One region of the Paenibacillus sp. 276b genome, then DNA from elsewhere that is predicted to be linked to it. Evidence: riboswitches for the same ligand, from Rfam matches in the RefSeq annotation. Region 1 holds a riboswitch; each other region holds the start of a gene.
The links. A riboswitch is a leader RNA that binds a small molecule or an ion and turns the genes downstream of it on or off. The one in region 1 is predicted to bind cyclic di-AMP.

Region 2: linked by a shared signal. The riboswitch ahead of BLV50_RS13365 (HAD family hydrolase) and the one ahead of BLV50_RS00560 (C40 family peptidase) in region 1 are both predicted to bind cyclic di-AMP.
Region 3: linked by a shared signal. The riboswitch ahead of BLV50_RS32030 (C40 family peptidase) and the one ahead of BLV50_RS00560 (C40 family peptidase) in region 1 are both predicted to bind cyclic di-AMP.

What each region holds. Positions count from the first base shown of each region.
Region 1 is NZ_FNRR01000001.1:108,680-116,867, reverse strand. Features, by position in the region: gene BLV50_RS00580 (helix-turn-helix domain-containing protein) at 1-324, opposite strand, end outside; gene BLV50_RS00575 (X2-like carbohydrate binding domain-containing protein) at 744-4,634, opposite strand; tRNA gene BLV50_RS00570 (tRNA-Leu) at 4,965-5,048, opposite strand; gene pelA (pectate lyase) at 5,166-6,125, opposite strand; cyclic di-AMP (ydaO/yuaA leader) riboswitch at 6,539-6,670, shown strand; gene BLV50_RS00560 (C40 family peptidase) at 6,676-7,140, shown strand; gene BLV50_RS00555 (carboxymuconolactone decarboxylase family protein) at 7,245-7,574, opposite strand; gene BLV50_RS00550 (hypothetical protein) at 7,692-7,910, opposite strand; gene BLV50_RS00545 (hypothetical protein) at 8,034-8,188, opposite strand, start outside.
Region 2 is NZ_FNRR01000002.1:567,789-575,976, forward strand. Features, by position in the region: gene urtE (urea ABC transporter ATP-binding subunit UrtE) at 1-548, shown strand, start outside; gene BLV50_RS13340 (nitrogen regulation protein NR(II)) at 574-1,227, opposite strand; gene BLV50_RS13345 (hypothetical protein) at 1,255-1,458, opposite strand; gene BLV50_RS13350 (urease accessory protein UreF) at 1,734-2,435, opposite strand; tRNA gene BLV50_RS13355 (tRNA-Leu) at 2,856-2,938, shown strand; partial or broken gene BLV50_RS33790 (hypothetical protein) at 3,047-3,112, shown strand; gene BLV50_RS13360 (glutathione peroxidase) at 3,091-3,567, opposite strand; cyclic di-AMP (ydaO/yuaA leader) riboswitch at 3,935-4,110, shown strand; gene BLV50_RS13365 (HAD family hydrolase) at 4,231-4,626, shown strand; gene BLV50_RS13370 (HAD family hydrolase) at 4,792-5,484, shown strand; gene BLV50_RS13375 (Nramp family divalent metal transporter) at 5,625-6,920, opposite strand; gene BLV50_RS13380 (organic hydroperoxide resistance protein) at 7,367-7,786, shown strand; gene BLV50_RS13385 (zinc ribbon domain-containing protein) at 7,992-8,188, shown strand, end outside.
Region 3 is NZ_FNRR01000015.1:28,345-36,532, reverse strand. Features, by position in the region: gene rluF (23S rRNA pseudouridine(2604) synthase RluF) at 1-26, shown strand, start outside; gene motB (flagellar motor protein MotB) at 165-983, opposite strand; gene motA (flagellar motor stator protein MotA) at 970-1,770, opposite strand; gene BLV50_RS32055 (hypothetical protein) at 2,005-2,298, shown strand; gene BLV50_RS32050 (4a-hydroxytetrahydrobiopterin dehydratase) at 2,552-2,848, shown strand; gene rbsK (ribokinase) at 2,878-3,879, shown strand; gene BLV50_RS32040 (c-type cytochrome) at 4,203-4,562, opposite strand; gene BLV50_RS32035 (GNAT family N-acetyltransferase) at 4,713-5,207, opposite strand; gene BLV50_RS32030 (C40 family peptidase) at 5,601-6,071, opposite strand; cyclic di-AMP (ydaO/yuaA leader) riboswitch at 6,075-6,212, opposite strand; gene BLV50_RS32025 (hypothetical protein) at 6,465-7,307, opposite strand; gene BLV50_RS32020 (M1 family metallopeptidase) at 7,318-8,188, opposite strand, start outside.

The DNA of each region.
Region 1 (8,188 bases):
ATAGGAACTAAGCGGTTTAATCTCACTCCGGTGGGTCTTCCGCAACACGTCCTTCATCCATTCTTCCAACGAAAGATCGTTATAACGAAAATCAGTATAATAGTGATTCGGTCTGTAAGAAGAGCCCGGGGTCAAAATTAGATTGTAATTCGCAAGATAAATATAATAATTTTGCAGAAAATCATTGGTCTGTCCAAAGGTCAACACATTCTCCATCGTTCTCCATATTCCATATACGTTGGTTTCGTTGTCCCTTTCATTCATCAGAACGTTCAGTTCCTGATTAACTGCAAGCTGTCGGGTGAAGCCCTCTACTTCCGCCATGCGGCCCTCCAATATTTCCTGGCTTTTCTGGAGTTGGGTAACACTATTCTCAATGGAAATGGACTGTGTTACGGAGATGGAAGTTAGATAAGACATATAACCGCCAATGCTGGGTATAACCAAAATGATCACGTAGGAAATTAAAAATTTACGAAAAACATTGGAATATTTAATGGGTAACCCTCCTCCCCCTCCTTGAGGTATTGGTAGCGTTATCAAAGATAATAATATTTTCCGGGTTAGTCAATTGTTTTATCTCATTCTTCAATCGTGTTTCATTCGGGAATGAATAAAAGGCAACGATAAAAAGACGATTATCATTGCTTTTTTTAACATTTCCGAAGTTCTTTGGTTTGAGATGATAACTCCTTATCATTCAGAAAAAAGGGGCCGAGATGGCCCCCCAATCCTAGTTTACATCATTTCTTCTTTGGTTCTTCCACCTCTGATCGGGCTTTTACAACCTGATCGACGGATGCTGCTTCAACATCGCCAAAGGCCCAGTGTGTGGAAGGAACATCCTTCCACTGTGGCTGCGAAACGTTCGTGAGCGGTGCTCTGCCCAAAGCTCTGTTGATTGCTACAACGGCTTCCGCTCTTGTCAATAAAGCATTCGGGCGAAAAGTTCCATCTTTATAGCCTTTCAGAATGCCTGCGCTTTGCGCTTTCAAAATGGCTTCCTTGGCCCAGTGGCTGCTGATATCAGAAAATCCATCGCCTGAATTCTCGGAATCCGGACCGAGAAGGGCTACGAGAGTGGCCATCTCCGCACGAGTCAATGACTGATTTGGCTTAAACGTTCCATCCTTATAACCACTCATCAGCCCTATCTTGCTTACCTTAGCAATGGCGTCGGCTCCCCAATATTCAGATTTAACGTCACTGAATGCAATAGCAGATCCTGTGCCTTCTTTCTCAGATACCATTGCGAGTATGGTTGCCATTTCTGCACGGGTGAGTTTGTTATCCGGCTTGAACAACCCGCCCGGATAACCTTGAATATACTTTTTATACGGAATATCCTGACCACCCTCCGTTTCTGTTGTCTTGTCTGTAGTTCCGGATTCAGGAGCCGGCGCAGGCACAGAAGTGTCTGAAGGCTGGACGACTGGAGTCGATGGTCCACTTGGATTGGATGGACCACCTGGATTCGACGGATTCGTTGGTTCACCGTTTCCAGTAGGGACAGTAAATTTCAGTTGATCGGCCAGCATGAGCTCACCGGATTTCTTCACAGCTTTGAGTGTATGCTGGCCTTTTGCCAGTCCTGAAATGCTGTAAATCTCCTGCTGAATCTGCCGGCTTGGACTGTAGGCGTTCACGGTCTGCACCAGCTGTCCGTCTACATAAATGTCCACTTCGCCCTGTTCTGGTCCAGTCGGTGTAATCATACTTATTCCAGTGCCCTTGAAGGTGTATTCGAAAGAATCCCCGTCCACCACCGTGGAATGCACATCATTGAGATAATCACCGCCGAAGGCAAAGCTGAGGTTCAGCGTCCCCACTGACTGCGCAGCAAGATACGATTTTTTCAGTGTAACTCGGTTCCCTGCAACTGTATAATCGGACCCCGGAACCAGATCAAGTGATCCGTTAGTAATACCACTGAAGCTTTCCACCTGTTGCAGCAGCGTCACATCAATGTCTGTCTGAGCGGAAGCTGACTTGTCGAAATCCGCGGTTACCGGATTAATTAGATTCGGAAGCTCAACTTTGAGCATATCGAGCAGCATATACTCCCCCGATTTCTTCACTGCCTTGAGCGTGTGCTGCCCATCCGGCAGCCCCGATATGCTGTACAGGTTCTGCTGTGCCAGCCGACCGTTACGATGGGCGCTGACTGTTTCCTTGAATTGGTCGTCAACATAGATATCCATGTCTCCCTGTGACTGGTCAACCTCCGTAAATAACTGGATCCCCGTTCCCTTGAAGGTGTATTCAAAAGAATCATCGTTTTTTTCGGTATACTGCACATCGTCCTTATAGTCACCCAAACCTCTGCCAGTGCTTCGTGACCAGGAGCCGTTGTACTTGATTGCCGGATCGTCGTTATTGATCATTATAAATCGAATGCCCGTAGTATCGCTGATCCTTATTGCCAAAGACTGGGGATCACCCGCGCTAAAGATTACGTTTAGACTCGTTGTCCCTATAGGCAGCTGCGTGAGGTACTTCTTCCTGATAGTCAGCTTGTCATTGACCACCGTGTAGTCGTCATCACTGAGCAGCACCCCGTCATTTTCAACGCCGGTCAGCATATTGCCGTTCAAGGACAGCCTCACGGTGACATCCTTCTGTTGTTCCGTCTCCTTGTCAACGTTTGCAGAGGTCGGACTAATGGTGCTGTTCTGCCCTCCAGGAGGAATTTCCATGGTTACTCTAAGCGCATCCAGCAACATATACTGGCCCGAGCCCTTGACCACCTTCAAGGTATGTGGGCCGTTGTCCAAATCAAGCTTGCTGTACAAAACCTGCTGGACTTCCCTTTCTCCACTGGTATAGGCGTTTACAGTTTCAGGTGCTCCATTATCGAGGGTGACAATCATGTCTCCTTGGTCTTTATCCTTCTCCGTCAGCAGTTCAATGCCTGTGCCCGTGAAACTATACTCAAAATAATCGCCGTCTTTTTCAGTAAAATGCACATCGCCATTGTAATCACCGTAACTTCTGCCGGTATTGGAGTTCCATGAGCCCGTGTATTTAATACTGCTGTCATCATCATTAATGTAGACCTCATTGGTAACAGTGGCATCTTCCACGGAGATTGAATTTGCAGCATTGTCAGCTTCAGCGTCCAAGGCACCCCCTTGACTGCTATTCGCTGGACCAGTGCCAGAGGAATCCGTAATCGCTATGCTCAGATCCTGTCTCCCATCTGTCTGCTCCTTGCCCCCGTTGCGCTGCCAATCCCCGCTATAGAGCATGCCTGTATCATCGTCATTGACGGCTGATGTGCCGTTCAGTGCGGTTACTTTAAGCATCCGGGAAGCATGGGGTTCTAGCACGCCGCCACTGAATTCATGATTAAAATTCCCCAGCTCGGAATGGCTCCAGAGATCACGGACAGAAGCCGGACCGTTGAGGCCAAGATCGCTCCATTTGACTTTAACCTCCGCACTCTGGTCGCCCAAATTGAACAAGGCTACACTGTAAGTACCATCTCCGTTATTGGCATACCAAACCTGCTGCTTGGTCTCCATGGAAACCGGATGGCCTGGACGTCCGGCCTGATTGACGGCAATGACTTCGTCATTCGTAAGCAATTCCAATCCATAGCTGTCCAGCCTTGTTAAATCATCACCTGTATAAAGCGGTGCTGAAGAGATAGACCAGAAGGTCGTGGCCGTTTGCCGCTCAACCTTGGTCAGACCATCCATCGAGCCATTCCCGACATTCAGTGAATCGAAGTCGTTCCAGCCTCCGGGACCTGCATCCCGCCACCAGAGGGCAGCGATGGGGAACAAGCGGGAAATACTCGACCATTCGGTCAATCCCTTACTGCTGTCGTAAGCTTCAACGTCCCAGTCGATCCTCCAGCCGTTTGCATACTTTTTCCAGAAGTCCACGTAATTGTGATCAAGCGCCCAGGAAAGCTCAAACCAGATGTTATTTCTGTCCAGGGCTTTGGACCATGCCTCCACATCACCACGTGCATCCCGGCTCAGATTATTGATTCCCGATCCTGGCGTCACACTGTCGAATTTGACAAAGTTGATACCCCACTCGCCAAGAAGATCCGCGATGGAGTCAATATACTTCTGTGAGCAAGGGTTCGAAAAATCAATTTTGTACGTGTACGAATCCCAAGCATCCATAACAACGAGCGGTTTTACTGCAATATCTTGCATACGACATGCCCCGCCCGACCCATAAACCTCAAGATTTTTATCATAGGCGGTGATTGATAATCCCGGAATCAGATAGATTCCGATCTTCTGTCCGTTATTATGGACGTAATCAATGACCTCCTGAAATCCATTTGGATAAAGAACAGTACTCGGAATAGGACGGCCGTATTCATCTTCGTCACCGTTCCAGCCAGCATCAATATTAATGTATTCATATCCATGGGCTTGCAGCTTCTCACGCATGGCGTCCGATTGCTTCTTAATACTCTCGGCCGATGTCCAGTTACCCGGCCCGTCATATACCTGCATGCTGTAACTGCTCCAACCCATATACGGCTTTTGGGCCAGACTCTTATCTGCTGCTTGTGCCACATTACCTGTCGTTCCCATAATCCCGAACTGCACCGCCGCAATCATAAATACCATGAAACACATTGCCATCCTTTTTCCGATTCGTTTCAAATTATCCCTACCCCCTCTGAATTTGGTCATTCAAATTCCTGTTGATAGCGCTTCCACACGAGAAGAGAATAGTGGATGAGGCATTCCCAAGATAGGTACAATTCGGTATTTTACGTACAATTAACCTGAAATATAGGGGCAAACCGTCGCAGAACAAACATATTTCCATTAATGGATAAATAAACAAATGGAAACTTCATCTTTGCTCAAGCCGAGGGAATGGGTTGAAAAGAATCAGGAAAAGCAAAGATCAAAATCTGTAAACAAATAAAAAAGGTTCCGAGAGTGGCAGCAATGCCATTCTAGGAACCTTTTTCGTGTTACATATGATGCGGTCGAGAGGACTCGAACCTCCACGGGGGTTAGCCCACACGGACCTGAACCGTGCGCGTCTGCCAATTCCGCCACGACCGCGTATGTCTTATCTCCGAGAAATTATATCGCGGCGACAAGAGATAATATATCATGTGCAGGTAATTAGTGTCAACAAAAAAATATAATTTCGGTTTCAATGATAAAGCTTTTTATAAATTATATCTTTGAAGGCCAGTTGCCATACCAGGCATACCCACCTCTTCTTTCCTTATCGATATCGCTGAGTTTGTATTTCAAAACCCCATCACGTCCTACGAAGATCGGTTTATCCGTTCCAATTTCGTAAAAACGTGCCCATATTGGCGCTGCACCTGAATCAGCTACGAGTTTGCTATCTCCGTTTTCTCTGACATACTTGTATCCTGTAATTTTCACGTTGTTGAACCAGGCTTCTGCCGCTTGAATGGAAGCCTTAATTTTCGAGTTCGACGGTCTTGTTTTCAAAAACTTTACAATCGTACTGCTCTCTCCAGCACTTAGAGAAGGCACTTCATAAATCCTTGCTCCTGCAGGTTTTAGGGAGCTGGAATCATGCTGCTGTCCCCATGCAGTCAGTTTACCATTTGCTACAACCTGTGTATTGAGAATAGCATCTACACCTTTGGCAACTGATTTTTTACTGCGATCCGCAAGAGAGCTGTCGATGAATGAGAAATCACCTTTACGTGCACCTACTTCATCCAGCATGTACATGACATTAATCATGGCATCGTCGTTGAAGGTAATGTGTTTGTGATAGCCTGAGCTCTGGTATACTTGTGGCCATCCTCCATTGGAGTACTGCATATTTAACAAAAAGTTGATTCCTTTGATGGCAGCAGCCGAATATCGCGGATCATTTGTCTTTTTAAATTCCTTGGCTAATCTTCTAATTTCTGAGTATGTAGCTTTATTATCAATCGTAGATTTGGCCCACTCACCACTTGTTTCTTTGTAATCCTTCTTCCATCCCCCGTCAGGACGTTGATTCTTCAAAATATCTGAGATACTTGCTGTCGTTCCAGATGCGTCTGCAGCAGATACCTTAGCAGCAGGCTGAAATACCATTCCGACAACAGAGAAAATCATTGTACATGCCATTACCAAAGATGCAAACCTTGCTTGTGCCTTCAACATCGTTTAGAACACTCCCCAATTCATTTTCTGCAAACTGTTTTCCTTGAGCGTCTCCCCTCCTTATATTTGTTTTTAAACTCAAACTATTTCTTTTCATCCAATAAGTGGATTATACAAAAAGAATTCTATGCAAAACAATGAATTTTGTCAATAATTGCAACAATATGTAACAAATTCTTTGTCTTAACCTTTAGGTATCGTCTAATCGAAATGTGGGAAAGCCAATAAATTATCCAATTTTTCTCCATTTGAAACAGTAGTTACTTTTTTGTCATCTATTAAAACCCAATATTCGAGTTATTTCTACATAAATAGCGATAATTCCGTTAACATTGAGATGATAAGAAGTGTTCAAAATCGGTTTGACATTTTCGCATTTATGCAATATAGTTTCAAAAGGTTACAAAAACTTAATTATTCATTTGCCGAGTTTCATGTTTGAAAACGGGGGAACCATTTTGGGTGAATTATTCTTATACATAGGAAATATAGGGAACCTTCTACCGAACCCTTAGCTAACTCCGTAGGCATCGAAGGGAGAACAAAAATTTTGAAAAAGCTTATCATCTCCATTTTTGGAGCAGCAGTTTTATTTACATCCGGTGCAGCAAGCACAGAGGCAAGCAGTATCAACAGCGTCGTTAACAACATGACAGGCATACCTTACAAATGGGGCGGCACAACAATGGCCGGATTTGATTGCTCTGGATTTATGAGATATATTTTCAACAAATATAGCATTGAATTACCACGCACTTCCCAGCAACAAGCTAAGGCCGGAACTCCGGTATCCAAAGCTAATCTGCGTACTGGTGACATGGTATTCTTTAATACGATGGGCAATGGCATTTCACATACAGGTGTATATATCGGGGGCGGACAGTTCGCTCATGCTTCAAGCAGCAAGGGTGTCAGCATCACACAATTATCCAATCCTTACTTCAATGATCGTTACGTAACAGCACGCCGGGTAACAGGACAATTTATGTATAACAAAATGCTGGGCAAAATATAAGTTTGATTTGATATAGCGCAAAGAGGAGGCTCCGGGTGAATCCGGGACCTCCTCTTTGTTTGGGGCTTTTGTTTACAAATTCGGTGTGCTGTAGACTTCTATACTTAATGTAAAGCCTTCTGTACTCTCATTGCACCCTGAGACAGCGCATGGCCTCCACCTACCGCTCCAGCCACAGCAACCGTCTCCATAATCTCCTGATCGGTCGCTCCTTTGGCACGTGCCTCTTCCACATGGTAAAACGTACATACCTCATTGTTCGCAAACAGTCCAATACCCAGCGCAATCAGCTGTTTGGTCTTGGCATCAATCGCCCCTGCCTGAAAGCATTCTCCAGTGAACTCATGATAAGACTTCACCACTGCTGGTAGCACATCGCTTAATTCACCAATCTGATCTTTATAGGCATGAACCTTATCATTCATCAGTGTCATGGTTACCGCACATCCTCTCGGCTGATATGTTACAAGCTCTCACTGTACCTATCTTCTCTCCCGAGAGGTGTAATTATGCCAAAACATCCATGGTAAATGAACCTAAATAGGCATGTCCTATTCTTCGAGCAGGCTCTCGCGTGGTTCGCTGAACAATTGATATCGGTAATTCCGATCAAGCTTGACCACACGCCGATTCTGACGGCGAATGAGTACCTGCTCCCCGTCCCAAGCCACTACAATACCTGTCACATCATTGGACTGAATCTCGTCCCGTACTACCCTTACTTTTTCACCCGATAAACGCAGTGCATCCAATTGTGCATCACTGATCATATTTATGGCGCCTACTTTCCCAAAAAAATTATTTACAAAAAGAGACCTAAATGAAAAGTCATTTAGGTCTCACGTGACTGTATTGGACTGTCATGTCATTCGAAAGTATGTCCCGACTGAAAGTTACCGCTGCGCGTGCTCTTTGCTGTCGTTCTTCTCAAACCAAAAATCAAGCACTTTGGCGGACATCACACGTTCTTCAAGGTACTCCACTTGATGCGGTGTAAATTGTTCTTTCCAAGAGAAGGACAACTCTTCGCACAAGCCTACAATCGTCA
Region 2 (8,188 bases), on a different contig from region 1:
TTCTTAAAACGCGCAAGGGAAGTATTCAGTGGAAAGGTCAGGAATTATCCACCCACGATCCGGCCAAACGGGCCAGGTCGGGGATTGGATATGTGCCGCAGGGGCGGGAAATATTCCCGCAGCTTACGGTAAAAGAAAATCTGTTGCTGGGTCTGGAGACGAGTGCTGCAGGGGTGAAGACGTTCCCAGAGGATGTGCTAGCGATGTTTCCGGTGCTTGCCACGATGTATGGGCGGCAGGGTGGTGATTTGAGTGGTGGGCAGCAACAGCAGTTGGCATTTGCCCGCGCGCTGGCTTCTCGGCCGGGATTATTGCTTCTGGATGAACCGACAGAAGGTATTCAGCCTTCCATCGTAGAGGACATCCGGCAGGTCATTTTGCAAATTAAGGAAAAGGATGAGATCTCCATCTTGCTGGTGGAGCAAAGCATTGATTTTGTACGCGGTGCTGCAGATTATATCTATGTAATGGACAAAGGGGCAATTGCACTGCAAGGAAAACCGCGAGAGCTGGATATGTCGCAGTTTGAGCACCATCTGTCTGTGTAGCTAAGGTTCATGGCGTAGGATGAGTTCAGGAGCGCTTGTCCAGAATGTTGGAGTACTTCGGATATAGTCTTCGGATGCAATCCGGGCAGATATCATGAGTGAATTCGGCATGGGTGTGCTTCTCCAAATAACTTTCAACAGAGTTCCAGCTGTCCTGTTCATCCTTAATCTGTTTGCAGACAGCGCAGATGGGAAGCAGTCCACGCAAAGTGCGCACTTCAGACAGAGCCTTCTTCAATTGGCGTTCTGTCTGTTTCTGTTCGGTAACATCCGTGTGTGCAATCAGTGCAAGATCAGACAGCAGGGATGGGTCGGCCTGAATCAATGGGGTGAGTTCCATACGGAACCATCGCTGTTCGCTGTGAGCAGTTTGAACGGAGATATCGTATGTATAACTGTCTTTAAAAGGTGCAGTGATACTTTTCAACTCCTGAACAATCTTCGCATTTTTTGCTTTCTCCTCGCGTAATGTCCACCCCTCTACAAGATGAAGGTAATGAGGCGGTTCAGGTGCTGTTCTGGAGGGGCTTGTTACGCTCTGTTTGGGAAGCAGTTGCCCAAGTCCATGTTGCCAAGCGGTGTTGCAGCTTCGAATGATCCAGTTGTGATCGACGATGATAAGTTGGTGTTGAATGGACTGGAACGATAATCTCTCCAGATCGGATATTAAGTATCTCATGAAATGAGCTCCTCCTTGGCAGAAATCTTATCTTAAATCATCTGGAATTTCCAAGATGTCTGCGACCTGGTTCCTGAACCGGGTTGCTTTGCGGGTACCGTGAATGAGATTGGACAGACGATATGGCGGAATGCCATACTGTTCACAAAATGTCTTTTGGTCGACCTGGAGTTCGGTTAGTCGTCGTTTAATGGCCCATCCGAAAGGAGTCACAGGTTTCTTTTTGTTCAAAAGGGTTCACCCCTCGTTGGAATGTAGTGTTCAGCTGGTTATTCTTGGTGTAAAATATATAGATATGCGAGCTGTATGTTTTATTATATACGCATTTGCGTCATCTAACAATTAAAAAAGACGGAAATAAGTGTATTTTAATATGTTAAATGGCGTAAATGCGTTAAATAGACAAAATAAATGACATAAAAAACACGCCAGCAATGAGGTTGCGGCGTGTTTTTTTATATTTTACTGTGTGAGGGTGGGTTGTGTGAAGAAAAAGGGGATGGGAATTAGGCTCTGTATGCGTGAAGCCCTGCTCCAAGCATGTGAAAGCTTGGAAACAACGTTTTCATGGACAATGAGGTCGGTTGTACCGGTCCATCCGCAGCGGAGGCGCTGACGGTATCCCATTCATGCTCCAGGTCTGCGGCCAGGCGAACCAGCAGGTCCTGGGTTGTATCGGTGTTAAGGGGAATCACTTTGGAGGCTTCGGTTATGCAGGCACTCATGGCTGAATGCAGATAACCAAGGACCGCCTCCTCGACAGGGATTTCGAGGTGGTGGTTAATCCAGGCGTGAACAGTGGGGAGACAGCCAACAGATTCATACTTAGCCAGCGTTTGTTCGAGATGGCTAAAATCAATCCAGGGGTGTAGTGCGCGAGCTAGCTTAATTAGTCGTTTGCCCATAATGGAGGCATGTTCTCTAAGATTGACTGGGGTGCGCTGGACATGAACGAGTTTGTCGATGAGGGCTGTACGCCATGCGTCCTTGTGATCTGCGGCGGTGTATATGCCTTTAATCGCCATACCTTCCAGACGCACGATGCTGGGATGCAATTGACAGCGCATGAATGATTCGAGATCTTCAACACTACGAATGGTACCTTCAGCGATATGGGCATCCATACCGAAGGAATGGGTGAACCCTCCGACCTGGATAGAGGAATCAAGCAGTTTGACATAATCGAGCAGCTTATTCCCACGGTTCACAATCTTTCGCCTCCTACGTTCGTTAAATGTTATGTTAAATAACATTTATACTCCTTTTTGGTTCGCTTTATGTTTGTAAATCCGAATTATATGATATATATATTCACATAAATATCCGCTTTTTGTCAATAGTTTCTTTGTTTTTTGAATATTAAATCTAATTAGTGTTATTTTATATAACTTTATGAGTTACTTTATACTAAGGGATATGAAGGATGGTAATACAAATAAAGTAGAGTGATCGGCCTAATCGGGTATACAAACGGGATTAAATTTAATCATATGCACTTCGTAGGAGAAAATGACGAGATTATACGATTTATGGAAGGAAAAGCGCAGTTAAAATGATATTAAGAAAAATGCTTTACTTTTAAACATGAACCGGGTATAATCAATTTTGTTGCCGATTATTTACGACATGCGGTCGTGGTGGAATGGCAGACACGCTATCTTGAGGGGGTAGTGGGTGTATACCCGTGGAGGTTCGAGTCCTCTCGACCGCATGATAAGAACGATAAAGAAGAAGCTTCCCGTATGGGAAGCTTCTTCTTTTTTTGTTTTATTTACAGTACAGATGGGCCAGACAAAAAAAGGTCACCCGTTTCCCCTGAATGCATGCTCATTCTGTCTGCTGGGGTCGGATGGCCTTTACTTGTTATTTAAGCAATTCTTTGATGTCCGCTTCAATTTTATCAGGTGTTGTTTTGGGAGCATACCGTTTCAGAACACGTCCGTTCTGATCCACAAGGAATTTGGTGAAGTTCCATTTGATGGCTTTGGAGCCGAGTACGCCTGGTGCTTCTTTGGTAAGGTGCTGGAATAGAGGGTGAGCGCTTGAACCATTCACATCGATCTTCTCAAACATCGGGAAGCTAACACGATAGTTCATCTGGCAGAACTCGGCAATATCATCAGAAGAGCCTTTTTCCTGTGCAAACTGGTTGCTTGGAAAACCAAGAACTTCGAATGGGGAGTCTTTAAACTTATCCTGAAGCTCTTGCAGACCTTTGAATTGAGGTGTGAGGCCGCATTGGCTTGCTGTATTCACGATAAGCAGTACTTTGTCACGATAGTTGGACATTTCAACTTCCTGACCGCGAAGGGTGTTTACTTTGTAGTCGTAGACTGACATGAAAATCGCCTCCATTTCATATTCTTCTTTCTTCTATTATATTGATTACAATTAAATAATGCAAAATTAATATTGCTTTTTTAACTCAATTTGAAGCTGTCGTGTATGATCTGTGACTGATTTGCTACCTGAATTTCGCTAAAGAGAGAATTAGAGAGCTTTGATGAGATGGGTAGAGAATGGATACGTTGTAAGCGCTATTATTGATGTGAAATGGCAAAAATCCGTCGATTCGGTGATCTGCGCAGACTTTACACCAATATGGCACGGGTGTATGATTCATATCGTAATTCCAATTTAAATTAAATTTTACATGAAAAACGAAACAAACGATAATATCGCTCTGATTAATGATTATAAAAGAACGATGTTTTAATCGCTGAGTTTCCATTCATTCATGGGTGGGAAACGGGGGAACCAACAGGATGAACTGTCCAAGACAGTAGGCATCCATGGGGTGAATTTTCCGGTGACAGCCGGAAATAGGGCGACTCTCGCGCCCGAATCCGTCAGCTAACCTCGTAAGCGTTAAAGGGAGAGGCAACAAGCCGTACGCTGGTTCATAGTGTCTTTTTGCTATGGATTATTGAAGAAGCGTCCGGGAGGCCTTGGTCCCCCACGCTTCTTTTTTGTTGTCTTTTCACGCCAAGGGAGGAACGAATGATGGATAAAGAGATGATCTTAGTGACTGCTCCAAATGAAGCAGGACGTAAATTTATCAAATTGCTGATGTACAAAAAAATGCCGTTTGCCGTTCTGACCAACAGTGCAGGGGAAGAGCGCAGGCTCCGGAGAATCGGTGTGGAGCATGTCATTCGCATGAACACAGCTGCTGCTCAGAAATGGTTTTTGCCGCAAGGTAGTGTCGGCAATGTTTTTATTTTTGAAAATAGCCTAAACCTGACCTGTCGATATTTGCAGATCTGCCGCTCCTGGACATCCAAGTCCCTGTGTGTCATTACGGAACAAAGCCACCCCAAAGGGATCTATCGGGGAATGGGAGCAGACCGTATTGTATATTCCTTGAATGGGGAAGTTGGGTTTCTACTGAATGGCTAGTGGCTAGTACTATTCCTGTGATTGATCCAGTGTCAGCTGCCTGTTATAATTGAAATCATAAATAAACGGAATCTTGAGGAGACTCATGCATGATGGTGGGTCTTCTTTTTTATGGTTTGGGAAATAGGGATATGGATTTCCTGTGGCTAACGAGGAGGAATAGGCGTGCCGGATGTACGTGGAATACAATGGTTGTTCTTTGATGTGGGGGATACGCTCGTGGACGAATGGGAGCCGGTAGATGATATTATCGGTCAGTTCGTTCGTGAAGCTTGTGCGCTTGGTTATCAGGTGGAGATGCAGACGGTGCGAGATATATTTGCCGCCTCCTACCGAAATTACGAGCAATGGCCGATGAAATTGGCTATTCGTACCCTTATCAGCGATGAGGGGCACCGGGAACAGATACAGGAGAAGCTGAAGTTCCGCAAAGAGCTTGAGCGCCCCTTTGCGTCAGCCGACGCTGTTCTCCAGACGTTGTCGCAACACTATAAGATTGGTATCATTGCCAATCAGAGTCCGGGGACGGAAAATCGGCTGGATAGCTACGGCTTGCGCAAGTATGTGGATGTGCTGGCCTGTTCGGCTGAAGAAGGAGTGTCCAAGCCTGATCCTGAATTGTATGCTGTAGCGTTGAAACAGGCGGGATGCAAACCTGAGGAAGCGGTCATGATCGGCGACAGGATTGATAATGATATTATTCCGGCTAAGAAGCTGGGTATGCACACGATCCGGATTTTGCAGGGTTATGGCAGATTCCAGCCGGAGCTTGCGGATGCAGAGCGTCCAGACTGGACTATTGAATCACTGGAGGAACTTCTTCCTTTGTTAATGGTAACTCAAAATTCAGACAACTAAATAAGAGCAGTATTTATGATCTATTCGGTATAATTAGGCTGCTGCTCTAACATATAAAAGGCTGATCGTCTCAAGGGGTACGTTACTTGAGTTGATCAGCCTTTTTGAGTTAGACAAAATACGGCGTAATTCCGTTTAACCTAGAACAACAGAATGGTCTGGATAATCAGATACACATTCAGGACAACGATAACTCCGGCAATGATCCAGGAGATGATTTTGAGCCACAGCTTGTTGGCAAAAGCCCCCATGCTTTTTTTGTCACTCGTAAACATTACCAGCGGAATGACGGCAAAGGGTAGCTGCAGAGACAGCACAACCTGGCTAAGAATCAACAGTTCTTCTGTTCCGTGCTCTCCAGCAATGGCTGTTACGATGACGGCCGGGATGATAGCGATCAGACGTGTAACCAGTCGACGAAGCCACGCTGGAATACGAATGTTCAGGAAGCCTTCCATTACAATCTGTCCGGACAACGTGCCGGTGAGTGTTGAGTTTTGGCCTGAAGCCAGCAGGGCTACACCGAACAGGATGCTGGCGATGGTGGTTCCCAGCAGAGGTGTCAACAGATGGTAAGCATCTGTAATTTCCGCCACCTGGGTCATACCCGCACTATGAAACACGGCAGCAGACACAATCAGGATGGCTGCATTAATGAACAGAGCTAGCGTTAAAGCGATGGTTGAATCCATGGTGGAATACAGAATCGCTTCTTTTTTTCCTTTTGGCGTCTGTTCAATCTGACGGGTCTGCACAATGGAAGAATGCAGATACAGATTATGGGGCATGACGGTTGCACCGATAATCCCGATGGCGATGTAGAGCATAGCCGGATTTTGCAAAATCTCGACATTCGGTACGAAACCATGCATGACGCCACCCATATCTGGTTTAGCGAGAAACAGGTCAATCCCGAAGCAGAGGGCGATGGTAGCCATCAGTACAATTACGAGGGATTCCAATGCGCGAAAGCCTTTATTTTGCAGCAAAAGAATGACCAGTACATCGACAGCGGTAATAATGACGCCGTATAACATGGGGATGTTGAACAGCAGCTTGAGCGCGATGGCTGAACCAATAACCTCGGCAAGGTCGGTGGCTGCAATCGCAAGCTCACACAAAATCCATAACACGATTACAACAGGCATGCTAAATCGTTCGCGGCAGGCTTGCGCCAAATCCCGTCCTGTGACAATCCCGAGCTTGCCAGCGAGAGACTGTAACACAACTGCCATTAAGTTCGAAATCAGAATAACGGACAATAACGTATAACCGAATTGTGAACCACCCGCAATATCCGTTGCCCAGTTCCCAGGATCCATATATCCAACGGCAACGAGGTAACCCGGTCCAACAAAAGCAAGGAACTTTTTCCACCAAGCAGCGTTCTGAGGCACCTTCATGGAGCTGTGGGCTTCCCCGAGAGATGGGGCCATGCCCGCAGCCAATGGCTCATTTGAAGGAGTGTTGAACGGATTTTTTTTACTCATAATATAATCACCCGACTTTGAAGTATTGATATTCTATATGAAGAGGAACGGTGTCATTCCTTTGATTAAATTGGAACATTGAAACCAAAATCTTAAAAGCGTAATTAAACGACTTCACATATGTCTAAACGTTTATGTTGATACTTACATTGTACTCCTTCAATTATTTTTGTCTAGTGCAACTTTTGTGTATGAGGACAAAAATTACCGGAGAGTGAATTGTGCCTTAGTATATTACCCAACCCTGGATAAATTACCTGTGTTCATCCCCAATGCATGAAAAAGATAAAGATGTAAAAGCTGAATAAGGAGCAACAACGTTTCAAAATGAGCCAGAAGTTTAAATTGAATTGTAGGCAACAAAAAACTTAAAGGTGAAGGAGAGATTCTTAATGGAAGCTTTATATACAGCAACAGCGACAGTTAAAGGTGGACGTACAGGTTCGGTGGCTTCTTCGGATGGCGTGCTCAAGCATGATCTGAAAATGCCAAAAGAACTTGGAGGCTCCGGTGGTGAAGGAACCAATCCTGAGCAGCTCTTTGCAGCGGGATACGGTGCATGTTATGAAAGTGCTCTTGCCAATGTGGCACGCAAAGCAGGCGTGAAATTGGAGAATGTGGTGGTCACAAGTAATGTATCCATCGGCAAAGATCCGGCAGATGATGGTTTCCAACTGTCTGTACGTTTGGATGTGAGCATGCCTGGCGTGGATCACAGTCAAGCAGAGGATCTTGCACGCAAGGCACATGATTTCTGTCCTTACTCCAAAGCAACACGCGGCAATATTGATGTGGTACTTAATGTAGTTTAAGACCTGACTCGTAGGAGTAAAGGGAACATATAGAGCAGGGTATCTTTGGATACCTGATGTTCGAGTACAAGACCCTGCTGGCCTTCGGCAGGGTTTTGTATTTTATAATACAGATGAGATGCAGGAGATTGCATGTTGAACAGCGTACTATTTTACATAATCTACTCTTGCTTGAAGTCATACATTCGAATAAGGGGGAACGACAATGAGTATTGAAGAGATGATAGAACGACGATTTGTATGTACCAAATGCAGGGGTACGGATTGCAATATTAAGGAAGTATCCATGTCAGGAGCAGGACTTAGCAAAATGTTTGATATTCAGCACAATCATTATCTCTTCGTCGCCTGTTCTTCCTGTGGATATGTAGAAGTATTCGATCCGGATGTGTTGAAAGGGAA
Region 3 (8,188 bases), on a different contig from region 1:
GTTTGCTAGATTATAATATGGAATAAATGATGATTGTCCAAGGCGCTGCTTCCCCTCAAGGGAAGCAGCGCTTTTTCATATCAGTGGATAGAAAAAAGTCACTCCCCTGGTATAAAGGAGAGTGACATAAGCTTAGGCATTAGTTTGCTATAACGAACGATTCTTTAGTTACCTTGTCCGACTGCTTTCACGGCCGTGTTGTTACTCTGATATTTCCGGATAATCGAAACTTCTACCCGGCGGTTTTGAGCTCGTCCAGCATCCGTTTGGTTGCTAGCGACTGGGTGATACTCTCCATAACCGCTAGGTGTGAACTTCGAAGGGTCCAGCGCCTCATTCAATAACAGAATTTTGAGGAAATTCAGTGCTCGATCGGCACTCAAATCCCAGTTATCCTTATATTGGCTGTTCGAAATGGGAACATTATCAGTATGGCCAGACACAACGACTTCATATTCCGGGAACTCCTGCAGCATGCTCGAGATGGCTTTGGCCAGCGAGCGTGACTCGGGTTTAACATCAGCCCGGCCTGAGGAGAACAGGGCGTTATCACTGATCGTGATTTTGAGCTCAGACTGATTCAGCTTGGTATTCAGCTGATCGGAAAGCCCATTTTTCTGAATATATTGATCAAGCTGTTTCTTGAGTTTCTCCAGATCTTCCTGTTCTTTCTGAGCCATCTGCGCATCCGTAATCTGAGCCGCTGTCTTCTTGGTGATTTCTTCAGGCTGCTGTTTGTTCTTGCCCAAATCTGTAGTAGATTCTGTAGGGTTCATGGAGGTATGATCCAGTACACCCGAACCACCATTCAATGCGCTGCTCAGTGCGGAAGCCATCTGTTCAAACTTCGTTGCATCTATAGAGCTCATAGAGAATAATGTGATAAACAGAGCGAGCAGCAACGTCATTAAGTCGGAGTAGGGAAGCAACCAACTCTCGTCTATATGTTCTTCATGCGGTTCGTGTTTTTTAGCCTTTTTCACCTGATGAGCCCTCCTTCTCTTCCAACTGTCTACGTTCGGAAGGTGTCAGGAATACAGATAATTTTTGATTAATGGCAATGGTGGATACACCAGATTGTATGGATAACAAGCCTTCAACCATCATCAGCTTGATTTCCATCTCTTTTTTGGACATCCGCTTCAGTTTATTGGACATCGGATGCCACAACACGTAACCACTAAAGATACCGAGAAGTGTCGCGATAAACGCCGCTGCAATTGCATGCGAGAGCTTTTCCATATCACTGAGATCGGCAAGCGCTGCGATGAGGCCTACAACGGCCCCGAGTACCCCGAGTGTTGGTGCATACATCCCCGCTTGCGCGAAGATCAAGGCACCGCCACGATGGCGCTCTTCTGTAGCATGAATATCTTCCATGAGTACATCACTTACAAATTCCTGATCATTGCCGTCAATAATCATACGCATACCGCCGCGCAGGAACTGATCATCAATATCTTCGACTTTCGATTCAAGTGCAAGCAAACCTTCACGACGGGTGGTGGAAGCCCAGTCCATAAATGTGCCAATTAGAGAAACACGGTCAATCAGTTGTTGCTTTTTGAACAGTACCCCGAATAGCTTGGGGATTTTTTTAACTTCAGACATGGGAAATGCCATGAAAATAGTTGCTGCCGTACCAACAAAAATAATAACGTAGGCTGCTGGGTTGTTAACCAGGTTGATAAGGGGCGCACCCTTCAGGAACATACCCACTACAAGTGAAACCAGCCCTAAAACTAGTCCGATAATCGTTGAAATTTCCATCATACACCTCATCCATGAGATAAAATTGAATCCTTTCAAGCGGCTTTATTCGGGCTTCCGGACGAACGTTACACCGCAATCCGTTTAATGTTAGGCATCCTTTAGGGTTGCAGAAACAGTTAAAACGGTCATGTATAGTATTTATCGACCAGATGGCCTTTTTTTTTAAGGGTTATTTTCAGGTATAATAAGATCAAATCTGCTCCTTAGGGGCTAAATAGGAGTGAAAAGCCAATGGGCGTAAAGCATGGACGAGATTATGAAGGAATATTGACAGATTTGACAGAGGCTATAGGCCGAATACCGGACCGCTATGTTTTCTTTGAAATGGATGAGGAAGAATGGTCGCGCCTTGGTGTAACAGAGCAACTCGAAGTGGATGAGGCATTGGCGGAAGATCTGTTCTATGCACTGGGTGAGGAGTCGGTCATTCCGGTAGGAAGTGGAGTGGTCATTCATGACAAGGATCAGCACCGAATTCATATCTTAATTGGGGAAGAAGAACTGACTTTTGTACCGCTCATTTAGTATGCTCCTATAAGATATTTTGCATGGAAAACCGAGTTGGAGAATCTCCCTAAAGCCTTATGGTTAGTGGATCTAGCGCCATTTGTACTATTGGAATTTGAGGCTTGTCCGTGGTAAGATGATAGTCATGAAACGGGCGAACCGCAGGGCGGTGGACCTATGCGTTTGGGTTGCTATGGGTAGCACCAAAGGTTTCGGTGGCAGCATGGACAGTTGTCTGTGATAAGCCATCATATGGGGAGGAAGATAACGTATGGTTTTTTCGCAAGAGGAAGTCGAAGCTCATCTGGGAAGGCTGGAAGGCTGGGAACTGGAAGAGGGACGATGGATTGTCCGCAAGTTCGTATTTTCCAACTACATGAAAGGGATTGCATTTGTGGACGAGGTCGCAGCGATTTCGGAAGCGTTCAATCATCACCCTTTCATTACGATTGACTATACAACAGTCACACTGCGTCTCACATCATGGGATGAAGGTGGCATCACATCTGTAGATATTAAAGAAGCAGAGCAATATAATGAGGCTTTTGAGAAAATGAGGTCGGAATAACCTGGATCGGTTATATCGCACTACCGGAAATGAGTGAAGCATACATGTCAGACGATAATCAGAACAAACCTCTTATTGCTGTCGTAGGCAGCCTTAATATGGATCTGGTGGTGAAGACAGACATCATTCCTGAGGAAGGCGAGACGGTGAGTGGGGAGGAACTGCACTATTTGGCCGGGGGCAAAGGCGCCAATCAGGCGGTTGCTGCTGCACGACTGGGTGGACAGACTACGATGATTGGTGCCGTAGGTTCGGATGGTTTTGGTGAACGCCTGTTGCACAGTCTAACGGAAAGCGGGGCGGATGCCTCGCTAGTTCGCATTCTGGATGATACCGTTACAGGTACGGCCTCTATCTGGCTCTCCAAAGGAGATAACCGGATTATTGTTATTCCTGGAGCGAATGGGCAGGTTATGCCTGCGATGCTGGAAGAGGCGGATACGGTAAAAAGCCTGACTGCAGCCGCAGCGGTGCTGCTGCAGCTGGAGATCCCGCTGCCTGCGGTCACCTGCGCCGCCCAACTGGCGGCTGAAGGCAGCGCATTGGTGGTGCTCAACCCGGCGCCTGCGGTGCCGGGTCTGCCCCAGGAGCTCCTGCGGTGCGTCGACGTCGTCACGCCGAACCGCAGCGAGCTCGCCGTGCTCACCGGCCGGGATGATCTCCGGCCGGAAGACGTGGATGCGGCGGTCGCAGAGCTCGCCGCATCCCTCGGGGCCGCTGTCGTCACGACGCTCGGCCCCGAGGGGGCTGTGTACGCGGCAGCGCCTAGCGGCCGCGTTCAGGCAGAGCGTGCCGGCGCGTGCCGTGCGCCCGGCTACGCCGTAAGCGCCGTCGACACGACCGGCGCTGGCGATTGCTTCAACGGCGCGCTGGCAGTAGCCCTCGCGCGCGGAGAGACGCTGGACGCGGCGGTAAGCTCCGCCATGGGCGCAGCCGCGTTATCGGTGACGAAGCTCGGCGCCCAGTCCGGGATGCCGTCCGCACGTGAAGTGCAGGCTTTCCTTGCCGAGCAGAAGGCAAAGACCCAGTAATATATGCATACTTTAGGTGAATCAGAGGCAGGCTGGAAGGATACGCTAATGCATCTATTTAGCCATAGCATGGTGGATGTTTTCATCGGAGCATCCCTGAAATGACCAAGAGGCTCTTACTTCCCAGTACGGGAGAGTAAGAGCCTCTTGTCTGTATGACCATTGATAAAACGAGTAACCCTGTATTACCAATAAGGGTTGACTACGTTGCGCGTCTAGCGCCAGCGTGGTTTAGAGCATGAGTAAAGAGCAGAGGATGATTGAAGCCATCACACTCTCTATACATGCCCCTGCCACAAACTGATCGCCTTGAACATCTTGGATTACTTCTTCTCCGCCAGCCACATCGCAATATTCGCGATTTCTTCATCCTTCAGCTTGTCTTTGAACGAAGGCATACCGCCGCTTTTACCTTTGACGATGGTCGTATAAATCTTCTCCACATCGTCCTGGCTGCCAATCTTCTGCAGACTAGGGCCCATGCCCCCTTGAAGCTGATCACCGTGGCAGGTAATACAGTTTGCTTTGACCAGTGCCTCAGCCTGTCCTGCATCCATTGTAACTTGCGGCATCGTCGGTTTCGCTTCTTCTGCAACTTCCTCTTTCCCTGGAAGCGTAAACATTAGTACAATAGCTAAAGCGCACGCTGCAAAAAATACCCCGCTCATGATCCATTTGTGCATCCCTTATGTCCCCTCCAGAATGAAAGATCATCTAACTTGAAACTATCCATATCATTATAACGGAACCTGTAGTGACATCATAGCATTTTGTGGTAATTTTTTGAACTAATCACATAACCGGGGACTTTTTGGGGTGATTTTAAGCCCTAGTTATTCGCGAGGACCTTCATAGACCATACAGTAAAAAGGTTTCAAACCACTCGGTGTCTGTCGTTCGTATGTATCCTGCGTAACAAATCCGGCTTTGAGATAGACACGAATAGCCCGGTCATTCCAGGTCAGAACTTCCAGATCAATTTCGTTTGTAGGGTTCCGGCGAATGGCTTCCTGCACAATGGCCGAGACAAAAGCCGTTCCTTGACCATGACCACATCGATCGGGGTGCATGCCAAGTCCGATGCGGGTTACACCTTCAAGCGGGAAGTATTGAGCAAAACCGCAAATCTGCTGATCCTCTCCCAGCACCACCGCATATTGTTCTTTCCGTAGCTGGGGATCGCCGAATTCCACTTCAAGTGCTTTCATCTGCTCCCAGGGCAGCCAGCTATAAATATTATAAGGCGGGTCATACTGCCAATCGCAGATTAGTTCCGCGTGTTCTTCTTGCATGGGCACAACGTGAAACGTCACAGGGGCTTCATCCATACAACTGCACGCTCCTCTCATTGTGAACAAGCTATAATGATTTTGATTTGTCCATATACATATGTCATTCCATATCTAAGCTTGTTTCCACTCTACAAAAGAGGCGTTCATTTGGCAAGTCCTCGTTTTTCAAAAAAAGTGAAACAAAAGTTCCGGTAATTTCGTTTATATTATAGTGGGATGGGTAAAAACATTATAAGAGCACGGACGAAGCAATGAAAATTAACTTTAAAAAAAGTTAAAGTTAGGTTTGGTAGCTATCCCGAACGCATTAAAGGAAACGAAGCACAAAAAAACCGCCGGATACATTCCTGCGGAGAATGTACCAGACGGTTCTATTATGCTTCGTTACAGTAGTGTTATTGTTACAGCATGACGTTGCTCAGCTTGTCCCTAGTCGATGGCCAATGTCTCATATGCGTCCGTGCTCATAATGCGTTTAGCGCCAACATAGCGGTTAGCCCAGTAGCTTTCGCTTAATGCGCTGATTGTAACTCCTTTGGAAGAAGAGGAGTGTGCAAACTTTCCATCCCCTACAAAGATCCCTACGTGCGAGACCCCTTTGCCCGTTGTATTGAAGAATACCAGATCACCTGGTCTCATTTCCATCCGGGATACCGAATCACCCATGTCGAATTGTGAACTCGATTGGCGAGCCAGATCAATGCCCAGCTTGTCGAATACATAACTTGTGAATCCAGAGCAGTCAAAGCCGTTAAGCGTTGTTCCTCCGCTTTTGTATGTAGTCCCCATTGCTGAATCAATAACTTGGTCCATTTTCGAATCTGCGAATGCGCTGCCTGCTCCAAGCGATAATGCGAATGTGAGGCTGAGTACAGCTGCGGTTAATTTCTTCTTAAACAAGAGATATACCCCTTCCAATGCCTGCGAGGTTAGCTTAAGGATTCGGTTGAAGGTCCCCTATGATCCCTCTGTTGCAAGATCAATTCACCCATAACTGGTTCCCCCGCTTCCCAGGTGCTAGGAATTTGGCTATGCTAGTTATGCACCTGCGAAATCAAGAAATGACGATTAAATTTTAAGTAGTTACAAATATGAAGGTAAAGATTACAAAGTTGTTACTAAAAACTCACTGCGATTATTGTAACAGAGGTATATCACTTTGGCAACGTTTAACAACAAAATTAACAAAAAAAACCTCGACCTTTGACGGGGAAAGGTCGAGGTTTGCTTGTTTAACGGCATTTGAAGAATACAACTTTACATAGAGATGGTAACCGTTTTTAACCGTTTAATTTAATCTTTGACCGAGTTGGACTGCCATAGGCGGAAATGGGCACATATTTTCCACAGACTCAGCAAGCACCGGGCAAGTGGATACGTTTGTTGTAGTATAAGACCAGTTAAGCCGGTTAGTAACCATGAAGCTGAAGTAAAGGCACCAAAGACCAACAGATGAAGGCCGCCCAGCAGGACAGCAATGCCGATTAGAGTGATGACTTGGCGTAGTGCAATCCATATAGCTTGAAACGTACCACGTGCTCCGCCTTCCCCATCGGGAGCTGAGATACCAAACTGCATGTACAGTAGGACATGATGGATAACCCACCCGTATACAATCCAACCAGCAACATAGGGAATACCAGGCAAGAGCAGATGGAGGGAATGAAAACCTTCCATAAAGATGGAATAGAGCTTTGGCGCGAGCCAATAAGCGGGTAGCAGCAGTAATATAGTCCGAATGGTGTGGAGCAACAGCATCGGTTTCCATAAATTTTTGATACCGCGAATGAATGGAATGCGCTCTTCCGAATGGTTATAATGCTGGAGCGAGTAGAGCAGCCCTGCCTGAATGAGTGGGCTAATCAGAATCCGTATCAGCAGCATAGCCCCTAAAATCCATAAATAGCGGTGAACCTCCGGATTCGTTGTCAGACCGAGTTGGCTCTCCATTTTAAATAAAATCGTACTGAGTTCCCCTGTATCAGGGTCAGGATAACGCAGGAGCAGCGGAACCACAGCTGACTGCACCATCCGATAAAGAAAGTATCCCCATACTAATTGATAGAGAAATAAGAGTGCCGCAATGAACATATGCTGACGGACGAGAAACCAGCCTTCACGTATTTTCGCTTTCACTGTATCCACCTCACCATGACAGACTTCCGAATATGGCTTCTATAATTTTGGTTGCGCTCATGCTCCAGCGGGATTTAGTTGGCTCATCCAGTCCGGCTTTCAGAAAATTGTTCATATGATGGTTCTCCAGCACAATCGTGTATAGCGGATCAGTCATAGCCCAGGAAACAGGGGAAGTATAGGTCAGTTTGTAGGTAATGCGCTCCTCGCTACCATCCCATTCTTTCGTCATGGTTTTCCCATCTTCGAACATAATTCGAACAGGAACCTTCTTATATTCACTCCCTTTTTTCTGCAATGTAACCGATGACTCGTACAACGTTTGGCCGTCTTTCAGGATAGGATTGATTGCGATCTTTTCCACTGCAAAGTCAGCCATGCCATCGCCGTATACATACTGATTAAAATAATCGGTCCAGGATGTACGCGTCACTTGTTCCACGACCTTTTGAAAATCAGACGAAGTAGGGTGTTTGAAGCGGTATTTATTCACATAGGTCGAGAGAATACGCTCCATCGTTTTAGCACCAACCTGTTGTTCTATTCCAAGTAATACAAGCTTGCCTCGTGTGTATACGTTTGCTGCATATTGATTCTGGGAATCAAACTTCCAGGAGTCCTGTGTCAGTGAAGCTGGAGAAGTAATGAGACCAGCTTGTACGGGCAGATTCGGGATAAGTCCGTATTCCTGTTCCATTACTTTGTCTTCTGCATAGGAGGTGAATCCTTCGTCCAGCCAAGCCTCTTCAAATTCATTACTCGCGACCATGCCGTAAAAATACTGATGCCCAATCTCGTGCACAACCGTGCGTTCCAGATCGTAGCCAGGAGCAGAATCATCTGCACCGAAGGCGGTGACCAAGGTAGGGTATTCCATTCCC